Regions from separate parts of the Paenibacillus sp. FSL R5-0475 genome, predicted to be linked through region 1. Evidence: riboswitches for the same ligand, from Rfam matches in the RefSeq annotation. Region 1 holds a riboswitch; the other holds the start of a gene.
What was found. Region 1 has a riboswitch for cyclic di-AMP ahead of MKX41_RS27335 (hypothetical protein). Riboswitches for the same ligand answer to the same signal wherever they lie in the genome.

Region 1 (7,471 bases):
ATGAACATCGCCGGAATAATAGCGAAATACTTCGCGATATCATTCGCGATACTAAAGGTTGTTAACGCACCCCGCGTCATCAGCAGCTGTTTACCAATCGCTACGACCTCTATAATCTTCGAAGGGTCGGAGTCCAAATCGACCATATTTGCTGCTTCCTTAGCAGCTGTAGTGCCGCTATTCATGGCTAAGCCCACATCAGCTTGTGCAAGGGCAGGGGCATCATTTGTACCATCCCCGGTCATCGCAACCAGCTTGCCCTCGTTCTGTTCGCGGCGAATGACTGCTATTTTATCCTCAGGTGTACTTTCAGCGATGAAATCATCTACCCCCGCTTCACGGGCAATCGTAGCTGCGGTCAGCGGATTGTCACCCGTACACATGATGGTCTTGATCCCCATTTTCCGCAGCTCATCAAACCGCTCTTTCATGCCTGGCTTAACGGTATCCTTCAAGTAAATAAGTCCATAGATTCGATTGTCTACCGCAACCGCTAACGGGGTCCCCCCCATCCGGGCGATGGCATCAGAATTACTGTCGAGGTTCGCGGGAATGACACCGCCTTTCGACTGTACCCATTTCTTCACGGAGTCTACCGCACCTTTGCGTACGCAGCGTCCATCTTGCAGGTCAATACCACTCATCCGAGTTTCGGCCTTAAACTCTACGAATTCGCCACCTTCAGCAAGCTTGCTGTCATAGCTGCGTTCCAGCTTTTTGGCCAGCTCAATTACAGAACGTCCCTCAGGCGTCTCATCCTTTAGGGAACTGATGGCCGCCCATGCCGTAAGCTCCGCTTCGGATTCATTTCCGACTGGTACAAATTCACTCGCCATCCGGTTCCCAAAGGTAATCGTACCGGTCTTATCTAGGATCATCGTATTAATATCGCCAGCAGCCTCAACGGCCTTACCAGACATCGCGAGTACATTAAACTGGGTCACCCGGTCCATACCCGCTATTCCGATTGCGGATAGCAGTCCCCCGATAGTTGTCGGGATCAGACAGACCAACAAGGCGATCATAACCGGAATATCAAGATCAACACCTAGATAAGTTGCAATCGGCCGCAAGGTCACTACTACAATCAAGAAAATCAGCGTCAGACTGATCAAAAGCGTATTTAGCGCAATTTCATTCGGTGTCTTCTGACGTTTCGCCCCTTCAACAAGAGAGATCATTCGATCTAGAAACGACTCACCAGGATCACTTGTAATTCTGACTTTAATCTCATCACTGACGACCCGTGTACCGCCTGTAACGGAGCCAAAGTCCCCACCAGCCTCCTTGATTACAGGTGCAGATTCACCTGTAATCGCTGATTCATCTACGGAAGCCAGCCCTTCAATCACCTCACCGTCACCAGGGATGAGTTCTCCCTGACTGACAATGACGATATCTCCTTTACGCAGCTCGGAGGAAGAGACTGTCTTCACCGCTCCTCCAACCAGTTTGTTAGCTGTGATATCTTGTTTTGTTTTCTTGAGCGAATCGGCTTGGGCTTTCCCCCGGCCTTCTGCCAGTGCTTCAGCGAAGTTCGCAAACAGCACTGTAAACAGCAGAATGAACAACACTGTGATATTGAAGCCTATCGATTGCTCTGCATTAAAATATCCAGGAGCCAGCACCATGAGGAGGACAATGATCGTACCGACCTCTACCACGAACATGACGGGATTTTTGATTAGCGTTACTGGGTTAAGCTTTATAAAACTATCCTTTACAGCGCTAAGGAGTATGGGTCCCGTCAGCAGCTTTTTTCTTTTTACAGTACTCATCTTATTCTCCCTCTTCCTACCGTAAGGTTAGATATTCTGCAATGGGGCCGAGTACAATGACCGGCAGGAACGTCAACGCACCGATAATCACTACTGTACCAATCAGAATTCCCGTAAACAGTCCATTGTCTGTGCGGAACGTGCCAATCGTCTCAGGAACCGGCTTCTTCTTAAGCAGAGAACCTGCTACCGCCAGCATTGCAATGATAGAGACATAACGACCTAGCAGCATGACAATCCCGGTTGTGACATTCCAAAAAGTTGTATTGTCTGCAAGCCCTTCAAATCCTGAACCATTGTTCGCGGCAGAAGAGACATATTCATATAACACTTGGCTGAGTCCATGGAATCCAGTGTTCGTAATCGCCCCTTGCCCCAAATCGGTCAGGAACGCAGCTGCGGTTGGCACAAGGATAATGAACGGATGCACAAGGATCGCTATGGCAATCAGCTTCATCTCCTTGGCCTCTATTTTCCGTCCGAGGAACTCCGGTGTCCTGCCGACCATGAGACCGCACAGGAAGACACCCAGAATCGCATACATCAGCATATTGATCAGTCCGACACCTTTACCACCGAAGACATTGTTGAGCATCATCAGTGCAAGAGGCGTAATGCCTCCCAGCGGCGTCAGCGTATCATGCATATTGTTAACACTACCTGTCGTAGCTGCGGTTGTTACTGAAGTAAACAAGGAAGACTGCGGTATGCCGAAGCGCACCTCTTTACCTTCCATACTACCTTGTGAAGATTCTATTCCTAGTGCATTGATCGCCGGATTGCCTTTCGATTCAGCATAGAAGTTTAGGCTTAATAGCAGAACAAACAAGGTCATCATTGCGGTAAAAATTACCCAGCCCTGACGCTTGTTCTTGGCAAACAATCCGTACATATAAGGGAGCGAAGCTGGCAGCATCCACATAGAGAGAATCTCTAGCACGTTCGTAAGTGGATTAGGGTTCTCAAAAGGATGCGATGAATTGGCTCCGAAGAAGCCGCCACCATTGGTGCCCAAATGCTTGATCGATTCCAGAGAAGCTACTGGACCGATAGCAATTTGTTGCGTTTGCCCCTCTAGTGTAGTGACTTCAAGCGATGGTTTGAGTGTTTGCGGCACATGTAGTCCTACCAGTACCAATGAAACCAGCAGAGCTAGAGGAATGAATACACGAATATGTGCTTTAACGAAATCCTCGAAGAAGTTCCCGACTGATTTCCGTCCTGTGATCCCTCTGACAAAGGCAACCGCAACAGAAAATCCGCTCGCTGCAGACGTGAACATCATCATCGTGATGACAGCCATTTGTGAAAAATACGAAAGTCCCGTCTCCCCGCTGTAATGCTGCAGGTTTGTATTAGTCATAAAACTAATCACCGTATTGAACGAAAGCGTCTGTTCCATATCCGCAATTCCATTCGGATTTAGCGGTAAACCCCGCTGCAATCGAAGAAAGATATAGCTGAAAGTAACCAGTACGATATTCGTTAAAACAAAGCTGAGCGCATACTTCTTCCAGGACATACCGTCACGTTTTTTCAGGCCGATCAGCTTAAAAATTCCTTTTTCCATACCTCCAAACCATCGATCCGTACGGTTCGGTTCATTAGAAAACACATAATATAAATACGTGCCCATCGGCTTAACCAGCAAGATGAGAATTACGATTACAGTAACAATTTGCAAAATGCCCATGAATGCCCCTCCTTAAAATTTCTCCGGATGAATCAATGCATAAACCAGATATATAAACAGCAGTAGGGTAACAGCGATTACTAGAATCACAGCTTATCCCTCCCCGTATCCTCAACTACACCTGCACACCAGCGCATAAATCCATAAAACAACCCGTAAATTACAGCTAACGAAGCCACCATATACAGATCCATCATATCTTCCGCACTCCTTCTTTTATCCTTAATGAGGTGATCTATCTACCAGAAAATCAGCATCACCGCTGTGGGAATAGATTACATAACTCGCGCCAAGTCTTTTATAGACCAATCTAGGATTTATTGAGCTTGTAATTACAAAAATCGGCTGTGTCGTCCAGGTACGGCACATCTGAATGTAACGGCAGCATAACGTAAAGCTGCTCTCGAACAGATATACCCGGCCTACCGGAAACGGCGGGCGAAACCAAGTATTCTGATGGCGGGTATCAACTAGAATAACTTGTTCAATCCCCATCTCTTCGAGTAGGGCCTTCTCAGGCAAGTTGTTGGTCAATCCGGCCATCTTAATGCCTCTGAATTTTAGAAGCTTAATAAAATGTTCGCCTGCCTTCGTTGGCGCACATACCAGTACATATTCATTCTGATCTGTCATCTCTTATTCTCCTCAAATGCTTTGCTTGTAAGATCAGAGCTTGATCACCCTGGTCTTGAAAGAAAAGCTACCGCTAATGATGAATATAACGACCTCTTCGTGAGGTTTTCCATAAATGCTTTGCTTAAAAAAGCACAGCAAAAAGCCACAAAGGATTCTCCTCTGTGGCTCGCTAGCGGTCACATTGCACTCATCCTCTCTCCATACGCTTACGAGGTTAGCTGTCGGATTCGGGCGGTGAGAGTCGCCCTACCTGTATAGATGCGAGCTCACTGGCATCTTCTACAGGATTCACCCCATAACCGGCTTCCGACTCTCACATCGTCTGCCGATTGTTGGTTCCCCCGCTTTCCTTATCGGAAATTAAGCGGATCAAATATTCGATTGTTGTTGAAACAGGAGTAATCATACCCTTATGCAGGAAGTATTGTAAAACCTGATTGATGCCAAAATAATGCAAATTAAAAACTATTTTCGCATTGGATAGCGCTTACTTGATATCCAATCTCTCTATATCTCTTGTTTACTCGAGTTTCAATCCATTAGCGAAAAACGGTCATACCATGTGATTTTATTCACCACAATTAGTGAAATCACCAAAAATCGCCTTTATAAGAAAGGGAACAAGAAAGCGAGATTAAGCGAGGAAGCAGCCCGATAACTCGCAATAAATACCTATTTGGTTCCCTTTTTCGTCGTAGTAGGCAGGATTTGGTTTAAATTGCGCTCAAAAGAACACTTTCTGTTTTTACAGAAACACCTTGAAAAGAGTATGATTCGGGTTGAATCTATTTCACAAAATACATTCAACGCTGAGTTCCTGCATTTGCAGGGAACGGGGGAACCATCAGGCCACATGGCCTACTTGGGGTGAATCCGAAGGAGACTGTTCAAGTCTCACATAGGTAGGGCGACTCTCACCGTCCGAATCCGACAGCTAACCTCGTAAGCGTAAAGAGAGAGACCCTTGATCCGCCACGCTTTGGCACAGGTGTGTGTATACCTGTATTCCAAAACCGCAGCAGAGGTCCTCCTCTTGCTGCGGTTTTTGCGTTACCTGAATCTATAGGGTGATAGCATGCTGGACGGGGTGAAAGGAATGAAACACTATTATTGGGGAACTCAGCAAGGGCTACTTGAGCCGATAAGTCTAAATTATGTTTGCTTTGGAGCGTTGTGGTTCGAAGAGGATCATCACAGAACTATTATCGGCTATGCTTTTGGTCAGAAGCAGATTGAATCACTTCGTCATTTCAGCAGCCCATCTACCTGTGAATACTGTATGGACCGAACAGTTATATACGAAATATATAAAAATATCCGAGAAAAGCAACAGCTGCAGGATTGGTCAGCACACCAACGTTTTCCGTGGCTCACCGCTTTTAAGGAACCGTGGAAAGACGTTGCAGTCGGTTGGTACGTAATGAGATCCCGCAACACCTTTCCCTTACATTTATCCGTTATACGCAAACAGAAATTCCGACTATGGCTGGAGCATGCCGCAGTCTGTGAGAATGAAGCTGAAATGCTCGCCTGTATAGAGAAGGCTAACGTCATTCACCATGTAAATCTTAAGCTTTTGGAAACCTAAGGAGGAGAAATCTGTCATGGACCAGCGAAGACTATCTCGCATAGAAGTATTCGTCTTTGATTCACCAGAGCCTATTCACTATGGAATGGAGGCTGATCAAGACAGCCGTTATGGCATCCTGAAACTTACCTGTAAAGGAGGTAGCAGCTGGGGGGCATGTCTTATCTCTGCCAATACCAAAACTTTCGACCTTATTAAATGGAGTTCTTTTCTCAGAATGATATACCATTGCCGGCTAGAGGAAGCGATAGATAAAGTACGTACCCATGGTTCAGAGTGGGATCAGACTCAGTTTGAGCTAGTGCAAGGTGCTTTACAGGATTTAAAAGCCAAGTTGCAGGGTAAATCCTTGGCAGGGCACATTGAGCAAGGTCGTCTGTACAGAGCTGTCGCTGGTGGGAGAGATTCCAAAGGAGGGCGGCTATATTATAAACCATCCAGTGTAGCGCTTCAAAAACATAGTTATCCAGAACCTGATACCGCCGAGCTTATCAACAAATCCATTTCTTACTTTTCTTTATTATAAGTTCATCCCATAACCCATTCTGAAAGGATCGTGTTTATCATGCCTGACCCCTTACCTTCCGAATCACCCCGTAGAACTATATTTGCAGAGTGTGTTCAAAAGTGTACGAATGATATCTATACGCTCAGTTCCATGTTGTTACAACAATCAGTAGAAGCCGAGAAGGTTACTATCCGTACTTTTAAAGAGCTTCATAAAATATTCCGTCAAAAAAGCTTCGACAGCCAGCTATTCTCTATCGAAGCTTACCGCTCTTGTATCCGACAATGCGCCGATTATTACGCACGCCGGTCTCTTCTGTCTGCCAAGACATTGCCTTGGGAGGAACAGCTTATAAAAACGATGTGGTATGGCCTAAAGCTATCTTTACCTCAAATAAGCATCATTCTGCAAAAGAGTGTTCCTGTCCTAAAAGCACAGCTTAGGCGTGTGCGGGAGCAACTGACTGCTCAAGAGGATTTGCTGCCTAGTGGTAATCTATCCGTTGTCTAACTCCCTCAACTATCTTCCAAATAACTTTTACGATACATACACAAAAAATAAAAAAGCCACGGCATCTGCCGCGGCTTCCTTTCCCTATTTCCCTACTATTACGCTTTACTCTTACGAGCCTTTCCGTACATCCACAATCCCGCAATCATCCCCACCATGGCAATCCCAGTCAATACACCCTGAGTGAAATCCATTAAAGTGGACCCATTGGTCGAGAGCATTCTACTAACCGTAGCCAGAGATACCGAACTCATTAAAAGCATCATATTGTATTGTTCACTTTTAGTCATGATTACCACTCCTTAAAAGTTTATATGAAGCCACTTAGATCTTGTAAGCCTTCATCGCTTTTCTGATCTCTTTAATACTTGGACGTTTGCCGTACATCAATACGCCTGTGCGATAGATCTTGGCAGCCAACCATCCAAAGATGAACGTGGTAACAAGCAGGATGGCTAATGATACAATAACTTGCCAGATCGCTACTTCACCAACACCAATCCGGAGCAGCATGGTCAATGGAGAGGTGAACGGCACATAACTCGCTACCTTAACCAGCAGAGTGTCCGCATTGGAGATACTGAACAGTGGAACATAGAATGCTACGAAGCCTAACATCATAATCGGCATAACCGCTTGACCAAGATCCTCTGTACGGCTGACAATTGAACCTACAGCTGCATACATCAAGGCATAGAGGAAATAACCTAGTACATAAAGAACAATTCCATAAAGCAACAAGTTAATATTAAGCTGGC
Region 2 (7,471 bases), 490 kb from region 1:
TTATTTTTTGAAATGGATCCAGAAGAGTGGCAAGAATTGCCGCAGGAATCCAAGATGGAGGTATGGGAGGCACTGGCTGAGGATCTTTTCTTCGCGCTGGGTAATGAACCTATGATTGAGGTGGGGAGCGGCGTTATCATCTACGATAAGGACACGCACCGCATTAATATTTTAGTCGGAGAAGAGGATTTAGCCTCTGTTGTTTTGATTTAAGAAGAGGGGGCGGCGGGGCGTAATTTGCCCGTAGTTAGTAGCCCGTGTTAAAATTGGTGTAGCCGAGTTATAATCGCTGGGATTCTTGAATACATTTAATCGAAAATATTGCCTTTATCCTGGCACATCCCTTGGACCTCAGAAGCTAAGGGATGTTTTGTTTAACGAATATGACGAGTAAAGGGACCTGCGGATTTTACTGCAATTTTTAGTAAGGGAGGAAACGAATTGTTATTTACGGAAGAAGAACTGCGTGAGCAGATCAGCAAGCTGGAAGGTTGGAAGCTGGAAGAGAATACCATGGTGCGAAAATATATGTTCAGCCAATATATGAAGGGTATTGCTTTCGTTGATGAAGTAGCCACCATTTCAGAAGCCTTTGATCACCATCCACATATTACGATTAATTATAAGACAGTGACTTTACGACTGAAATCAAATGAGGAAGACGGTATTACAGCTCTAGATATTCGAGAGGCACATGAATTTAATGAAGCCTTTGAGAAAAATCGTTAGTGTCACCCAAACTCATAAATAAACGCCCGTGCGCAGATAGTGAACTATCTTCTGGCACGGGCGTTTTTAGTTGCTTAGGTAGTAGTTACTGTTACTTTTTCTCTGAGAGCCAGAGGGCGACGTTTGCAATCTCCTCAGGGGCTAGCTTTTCTTTAAAGGAAGGCATTTGACCGCGTCCTTTAGTGACGATACTGTAGATTTCTTCAGCATCATGCTGACCGCCTTCATTTTGAAGACTGGGTCCAACTCCACCTTGAAGCTGATCGCCGTGACAGGTGATACAGCTGGCTTTCACGGTTGCTTCGGCCTTTGCCGCATCCAATTGGACTTCCGGCATCGTCGGTTTATTCTGTTCAGCTACCTCTTCTTTACCTGGAAGTGTAAACATAAGTACTACCGCAAAGGCACAGGCGGCAAAAAACAAACCGCTCATGATCCATTTCTGCATCCCAGTTCGTCCCTTCTATGTAAGCTGCTCCCTACATTATAGCTCAAGGTGAAGCGTTATCATAGGGTTTGTGACAAAAAAATGAACGATAATGCCATCAAATCATTGAAAAATATGGAATTTAATATTATTTATCATAGACCATGCAATAAAAAGGTTTGTTTCCTGTGGGGGTTAGGCGCTCATACGTATCGGTAATCGTAAATCCACACTTTTGGTAAGTTCGGATCGCCCGCTGGTTCCAGGTCAATACCTCTAGATCAATCTCACGCTCAGGATAACGAAGCAAGGCTGATTGCACGATTGCATCCATGAATATTTTTCCTAGACCTTGACCGCATAGATCAGGGCGCATGCCAATCCCCAAGCGAACAATACCTTCCATTGGAAACAACTGCGCGAATCCACACAAAATCCCTTGCCCATTTAATATGGAGACATATTGCTCATTCCGTAGCTGCGGGTCACCGAACTCGATTCCAAGAGCCTGCATTTGCTCCCACGGCATCCAGCCGTAAATATTATAAGGGGCAGTGTAATCCCAGTTGCAAATCTCTTCCGCGTGACTGGTCTCCATAGGCGCTACATGAAAAGTAACAGAGGGATTTATCATAAGGTCAAGGACCTCCTTTCACGGGGGGGGACTTAAAATGTCTTATATTTCTAGCTTAAAATACTTATGGTCCTTATAAGGACATCGAAGGCGTTTATGCTTGTAACTAATTATATACAAAAAGAGGCATGGTCGACTCAGAAATTTATGAAGATTATTGTTTTACAAATTCTGAGAGGGGTAAATACTAAATAAGACAAAAAACAAGCTCTTCCCCAAGAATCAACATCTTGGAAAAGAGCCTATGTACGATTTACTTATTGAACATCATCATTATCTTCTGTCTCAGAAGCAACAGAATGATAAGCATCTGTGCTCATAATTCGTTTAGCACCGATGTAGCGTTTCACGTAGTAGCTATCACTCAGGGAGCTAATCGTTACACCGCGTGAGGAAGATGCGTGTGCAAACTTGCCTTCACCGACATAAATACCGACATGGGAGACACCCTTACCACTTGTATTGAAGAATACAAGATCTCCAGATCTTAAATCATCTTGGGAGATAGCAGTACCCATTTGATACTGGGAACCTGATTGGTGTGGTAGGTTTATACCAATTTTATCAAATACATACATTGTAAATCCGGAGCAATCAAATCCATTTGTGGAGATGCCGCCGGATACGTACTTAGTTCCGATGGTCTTGTCGATCACTTTATCCATTTTGGAATCCGCGAAAGCGCTTCCTGCTCCGATGGTGAAAATAATGGAAAAGCTAAGTACTGCTGCTGCTAGCTTCTTCTTCAAAAGTTTATACCCCTTCCGGATGCCTACGAGGTTAGCTTAAGGGTTCGGTTGAAGGTCCCCTATGACCCCTCTAAAAATGGAGGTCAATTCACCCAAAGTTGGTTCCCCCGTTTTCCTAATAGTTAGGAAACTCGGCTGATACTGTTGATTAGGAATAGCTTGTAATCAATACATGACAAAACCTTTGTAAATAACAACTTAATGATTACAAAAATGTTACTAAAATCTTACTGCAGTTATTGTAACAAACAGAGTGCCGCTTGGCAATCGTTTTTAACATAATCATGCAGAAAAATTCGTTTTTTTAAAGACAAAATGCATATGTAAGCGATAATATTAAACTAATTTTTATATTTATTGAAATTTTTATCAAATAAAAGTGTTTAAAGTCCGTTCTAGAGGTGTAAAGAATATAATAAGGCAAAAGAAAACCTGGATTCGATTAAGTCAATAATCAAACCCAGGTCTATATAATGTAATTGTGAGGTTATAGTTGTGGGGAAGTATTAATCGTAGGCTATAGCTTGATATGAGGAAGTACTCATTACTCTTTTAGCACCAACGTAGCGATTGGCCCAGTAGGACTGGCTAAGTGAAGTGATGGTCACGCCATATGAAGATGATGATTGTGCGAATTTTCCGTTTCCAACATAAATGCCGACATGGGATACGCCGTTGCCCAATGTGTTAAAGAAAACTAGGTCACCTGAACGCAATTTGCTTTTGGCTACAGGAGTTCCAACATTATATTGAGCTTTTGAAGTACGGGGCAAAGAAAGACCCACCTTCTTGAATACATACGTAGTAAATCCAGAACAGTCAAACCCGGCAGTGTTAGTGCCTCCGGTTTTATAGGCAACTCCAATTGTCTTTGAAATAACACTGTCCATCTTAGAATCTGCAAAGGCACTTCCTCCACCAATAGAGAACGCCATCACAAGTCCTAGCGCCGCAGCGACGCATGCTTTTCTTAAATTCTTCAAAAAAATTGTACCCCTTCCAATGCCTGTGAGGTTAGCTTAAGGATTCGGTAGAAGGTTCCCCTATGATCACTGCAAAGCGAGATCAATTCACCCAAAATATGGTTCCCCCACTTCCCGGTGCAAGGAATTCGGCGTTTTATGCACCAGATAGTGACTTATCGACATGACTACGACAAATACATGAAGTTATGTAGAAATCGTTTCAAATGATTACAAACTTGTTACCAATGGAACAGGACTTATTGTAACAAAGTCTTTACGATTTTGCAAATCCTCATAATTTGTCTATAACGCGAAAGAGTCCCAGCTCCTGATTTAGGAACCGGGACTCTTATATTATGTTCTGTAATGCTTCAAATTATTGTGGAAATGCTTTACTGTGCCATAGATGATATTGAGCTGAAATTCCCCACATTTTGAAGAGTGTTGAGGGCAGTGATGAAAGTTGACGAATAAGAAGTGCTGGTAGGCCAGGACAGAAGATACCCGTTATTCCGCACACTAGCAAAAGGATCAGGCCTGCTGCACCAAGTATGATTGAAATTCCTATTGCCGGAATCAGCGACTTCAAGCAAATGAATAAGGAGGAGAACATCCCCGTGCCGCTGGTATACCCAAACTGCATATATAGAAGGAACAGGCGCACGATAAAGATGTATATAAGCCATGCCAATACGTATGGAACTAGATGAAGTAACAAAGAGTAGTTCAGAAAGGAGGACAAGAATAGCCCGTACATTTTTGGAGCAAGCCAGTATAACGGAAGTAGAGCCAGCGCCCATTCGATTAGACTGAAGATAAACACTGGAAATCCATAAAGCTTCATACCTGGAAAAAAGAACAGGCCACGCTCTCCTTTTCGCTCCTGATGGAGTTCATGCAGTAATCCTGCCCTTATGAAGGGGGAGAGTAGCAGTCGTAAGACAACAAGCCCTAGGAACATCCATAACCAAGTACGTATCGCAGGATCTGTGTTCAAGCTGAACTGCCCTTCGACATAATAGAGTAGTCTGCCCATTCCGCTGCCCCCAGCGTCTTTATCTGGATAACGTAGTAGAATTGGAACGATAGCAGATCGGATGAAGCCGTACATAAAGTAGCCCCAGAGCAGTCGGTAGATGAAGAGCAGAATCAGAATATAAAATTGCTCCTTCATGCTTTGCCAGCCGCGGGTTATCGATGTTCTCACAATCATTCACCTCACCAGACAAGAGTTCCGAGCACGGTTTCAACTAGTTTAGTTACACTTAATGTCCAGCGGGAGAGCGTTTTGGGCTCTATTTCCGCCAGTCTGAAGTTATTAAGATGTTTGTTTTCTAACAGAATGGTATGCTCAGGATCAACCTCAGCAGAGAGCAGAAGCTTATCGCTTAACAATTGGAAGGTAGTCTCTGCTCCTTCACCGCTCCAGAACCGCTCTGTAGCAGAGCCATCGGCGAATGTGAATTTAATGGGAACGTCAACGTAATGGCTCCCTTTGTTTGTAATCTTTACTATGGATTCATAGCTCTGAGCATCGCTGTTGCCATTCTTTTTAATCGTAATCGTATCTACTGAGAAATCAGGAGCACCACCACCATAAATATAATCTTCGAAATAAGGCTGCCATGATTTTTTGGTTACCTTCTCAATGACTTTTTGAAAGTCAGACGTAGTGGGGTGCTGGAAACGGAATTTACGTGCGTAAGTGGACATGATGCTGTTCATTGCCTTAGTGCCTACTTGGCGTTCAATATCCTTAAGTACTAGCTTTCCGCGAATATACACATTCCGGCTATAGGATTCTGCCCCGGCATATTTCCATGTTTCTAAATTTAGCGGCTCTGATTTGGTCACCAAGCTGGACTGAAGAGGGAGATTCGTTTTGATGCCATATTCTTGCTCCATGAGTCTGTCTTCAGCATAAGAAGTGAAGCTTTCATCTAGCCAAGCCTCTTCGAATTCATTGCTGGCTACCATGCCGTAAAAGTATTGATGGCCAATTTCATGAACGACGGTTCTTTCAAGTGAGGTGTCAGGAGATGAGTCTGTGGCTCCAAACGCTGTAATGAGTGTTGGATACTCCATTCCTCCAGCCCCATTCCCCTCCTTAGGCGGAACGATAATAGACAGAGTCGAGTAGGGATAAGGACCATACCATTTGCTGAAGTAGGTCAGAGCTGCCTTAGCGGCCTGAAGGTATCGTTCCTTTAAGTCTTTGTGTAATGGATCGAGATAGACCTTAATCCGTACACCAGGCACTTCTGGCGTAGAGAAGGCTTCTTCGGCTACTGTAAAATCAGGGGATGCCGCCCACGCAAAGTCATGGACATCGTCAGCGTAGAACTGATATATTTTCTGATCTTGCTTTAGCTTGGCATTCTTCACAGGAAATCCGGTCGCAGCTACCGTGTAGTCGGAAGGAACCGCAATCGTTACATTAAAGATGCCAAAATCGCTGTAAAACTCAGAGGTGCCGTGGTACTGATGCAAATCCCAGCCTTCCTCCTTAACCCCACGTGTGCCCATAGGCTCGTATACACTAAGTTTAGGGAACCATTGCCCAGCCATCACGAAATTGCCGGATGCGCCCATACGGGCAAATATTTTGGGGAGCTGAACCTCGTACTGGAGTTTAAGCGTGACACTTTCTCCACCATTAACCGGCTGTGGGAGATGTACCTTTAGGAGTGTCTTATCGTTGACGTTACCATCATCGGGTTGTACAAATTGCACTCTTTGCATTAGTGATGTTCCTTCTGTTGTGCGCAAATCGGTTAAAGTCATACTTCCGAAGCCATTCTCTGGCATGGTGTCACCTCTGAGCGTTCCTCCGGACTCCTTCATAAAGGTAGTATCTGGTGAAGCAAAAGCATTTGGATACATATGGAAATATAGATCACTTACCGGTTTTACACCGGGGTGTGTCCAGGTTACCGTCTCAGAAGCGATTAAGGTTTCTGTATCAGGAACAAGCTGAACATCGATGTGATACTCGACAACTCGTTGACTTAATGCCTCTTCTGCTGGAACGGGGGCGCTATCAGGCAGTGTCTGCTGTGGTGCAGCTGCAGGAGCTGTGCCGCTTGAGGACTTGGCCTCTTTTGAAACAAAGCTAGTAACAGAAGATGTGGAGTTATCCCCCGAATAGACCCATATGCCTCCTAATAGCACGAGGGTGGCCAGGGTCGCAAAGATGATGATGTACCTTAATGACAGTGACTTCATAGTGTGATTCCTCCCGTGACAAGCATCTACGGGATGTATATGTTTGCAATCGCCGCATTATTAGCTAAAATTAAATTATTCGTAAGAGGAAGGGTGTGCACTCGTGGACAACATACAACCGGAAGGCAAGAAACAGATTGCCTTAAATATTGTGAATGCCAAAAGTAAACATAAAGGCTTTGGAGCGGGCTCTATAGAGCTCAATAACGTATCGCCTGTCATTATTGATGGCGGTGAAGCAGTCATTGATATTGGTGCCATGCATGCCAAGAGTAAGGTTGAAAAGGGGATTAAATTCTCCATGAACCGTGAAGATGTACCTAATGGTAGACAGGTTTGGGTAGTATGGGTAGCAGTGGACCGTACACAGGATAGTCAATTCTATGGTGGAATAACGGCCTGCGAAATGTGGATCGATACGGAAGCACGTCGCGGTTGGAAAATTCTCGCCGAGCATGTCAATAAGTTGGATGCTGCTCTAAAACGCAAAATCGATGTGGGAGGGCTTGGCACAGTTGAAAAAGCTGCCCTCAAATCCCTCTTGATCTCTCATAATGAGGCATGGTGGACTGCGTCCTCCGATGAGCTTAAGGCTGCACTGACCGAGTAGGAACGATTACCCGGTCAAGGTTACCTGATACAGAAAAAGGCTTCGACATCCTGAAATAGGAGAGTCGAAGCCTTTTTGAATTGAACACAATGAATTAGTTTACGATTTGCCTGCCGTACTAAGTTTGCGTTT

Region 2: it holds a riboswitch for cyclic di-AMP, as region 1 does, so the genes downstream of both, MKX41_RS25160 (C40 family peptidase) here and MKX41_RS27335 (hypothetical protein) in region 1, are expected to answer to the same signal.

What each region holds. Positions count from the first base shown of each region.
Region 1 is NZ_JBBORK010000001.1:6,097,697-6,105,167, reverse strand. Features, by position in the region: gene kdpB (potassium-transporting ATPase subunit KdpB) at 1-1,778, opposite strand, end outside; gene kdpA (potassium-transporting ATPase subunit KdpA) at 1,795-3,471, opposite strand; gene kdpF (K(+)-transporting ATPase subunit F) at 3,484-3,561, opposite strand; gene MKX41_RS27335 (hypothetical protein) at 3,694-4,104, opposite strand; cyclic di-AMP (ydaO/yuaA leader) riboswitch at 4,295-4,484, opposite strand; cyclic di-AMP (ydaO/yuaA leader) riboswitch at 4,905-5,070, shown strand; gene MKX41_RS27330 (hypothetical protein) at 5,204-5,695, shown strand; gene MKX41_RS27325 (hypothetical protein) at 5,712-6,221, shown strand; gene MKX41_RS27320 (hypothetical protein) at 6,261-6,713, shown strand; gene MKX41_RS27315 (hypothetical protein) at 6,812-7,003, opposite strand; gene MKX41_RS27310 (ABC transporter permease) at 7,038-7,471, opposite strand, start outside.
Region 2 is NZ_JBBORK010000001.1:5,605,167-5,612,637, forward strand. Features, by position in the region: gene MKX41_RS25140 (hypothetical protein) at 1-213, shown strand, start outside; gene MKX41_RS25145 (4a-hydroxytetrahydrobiopterin dehydratase) at 442-729, shown strand; gene MKX41_RS25150 (c-type cytochrome) at 821-1,177, opposite strand; gene MKX41_RS25155 (GNAT family N-acetyltransferase) at 1,305-1,790, opposite strand; gene MKX41_RS25160 (C40 family peptidase) at 2,048-2,539, opposite strand; cyclic di-AMP (ydaO/yuaA leader) riboswitch at 2,545-2,686, opposite strand; gene MKX41_RS25165 (C40 family peptidase) at 3,046-3,474, opposite strand; cyclic di-AMP (ydaO/yuaA leader) riboswitch at 3,528-3,666, opposite strand; gene MKX41_RS25170 (hypothetical protein) at 3,881-4,711, opposite strand; gene MKX41_RS25175 (M1 family metallopeptidase) at 4,723-6,729, opposite strand; gene MKX41_RS25180 (YwhD family protein) at 6,833-7,339, shown strand; gene MKX41_RS25185 (AbrB/MazE/SpoVT family DNA-binding domain-containing protein) at 7,439-7,471, opposite strand, start outside.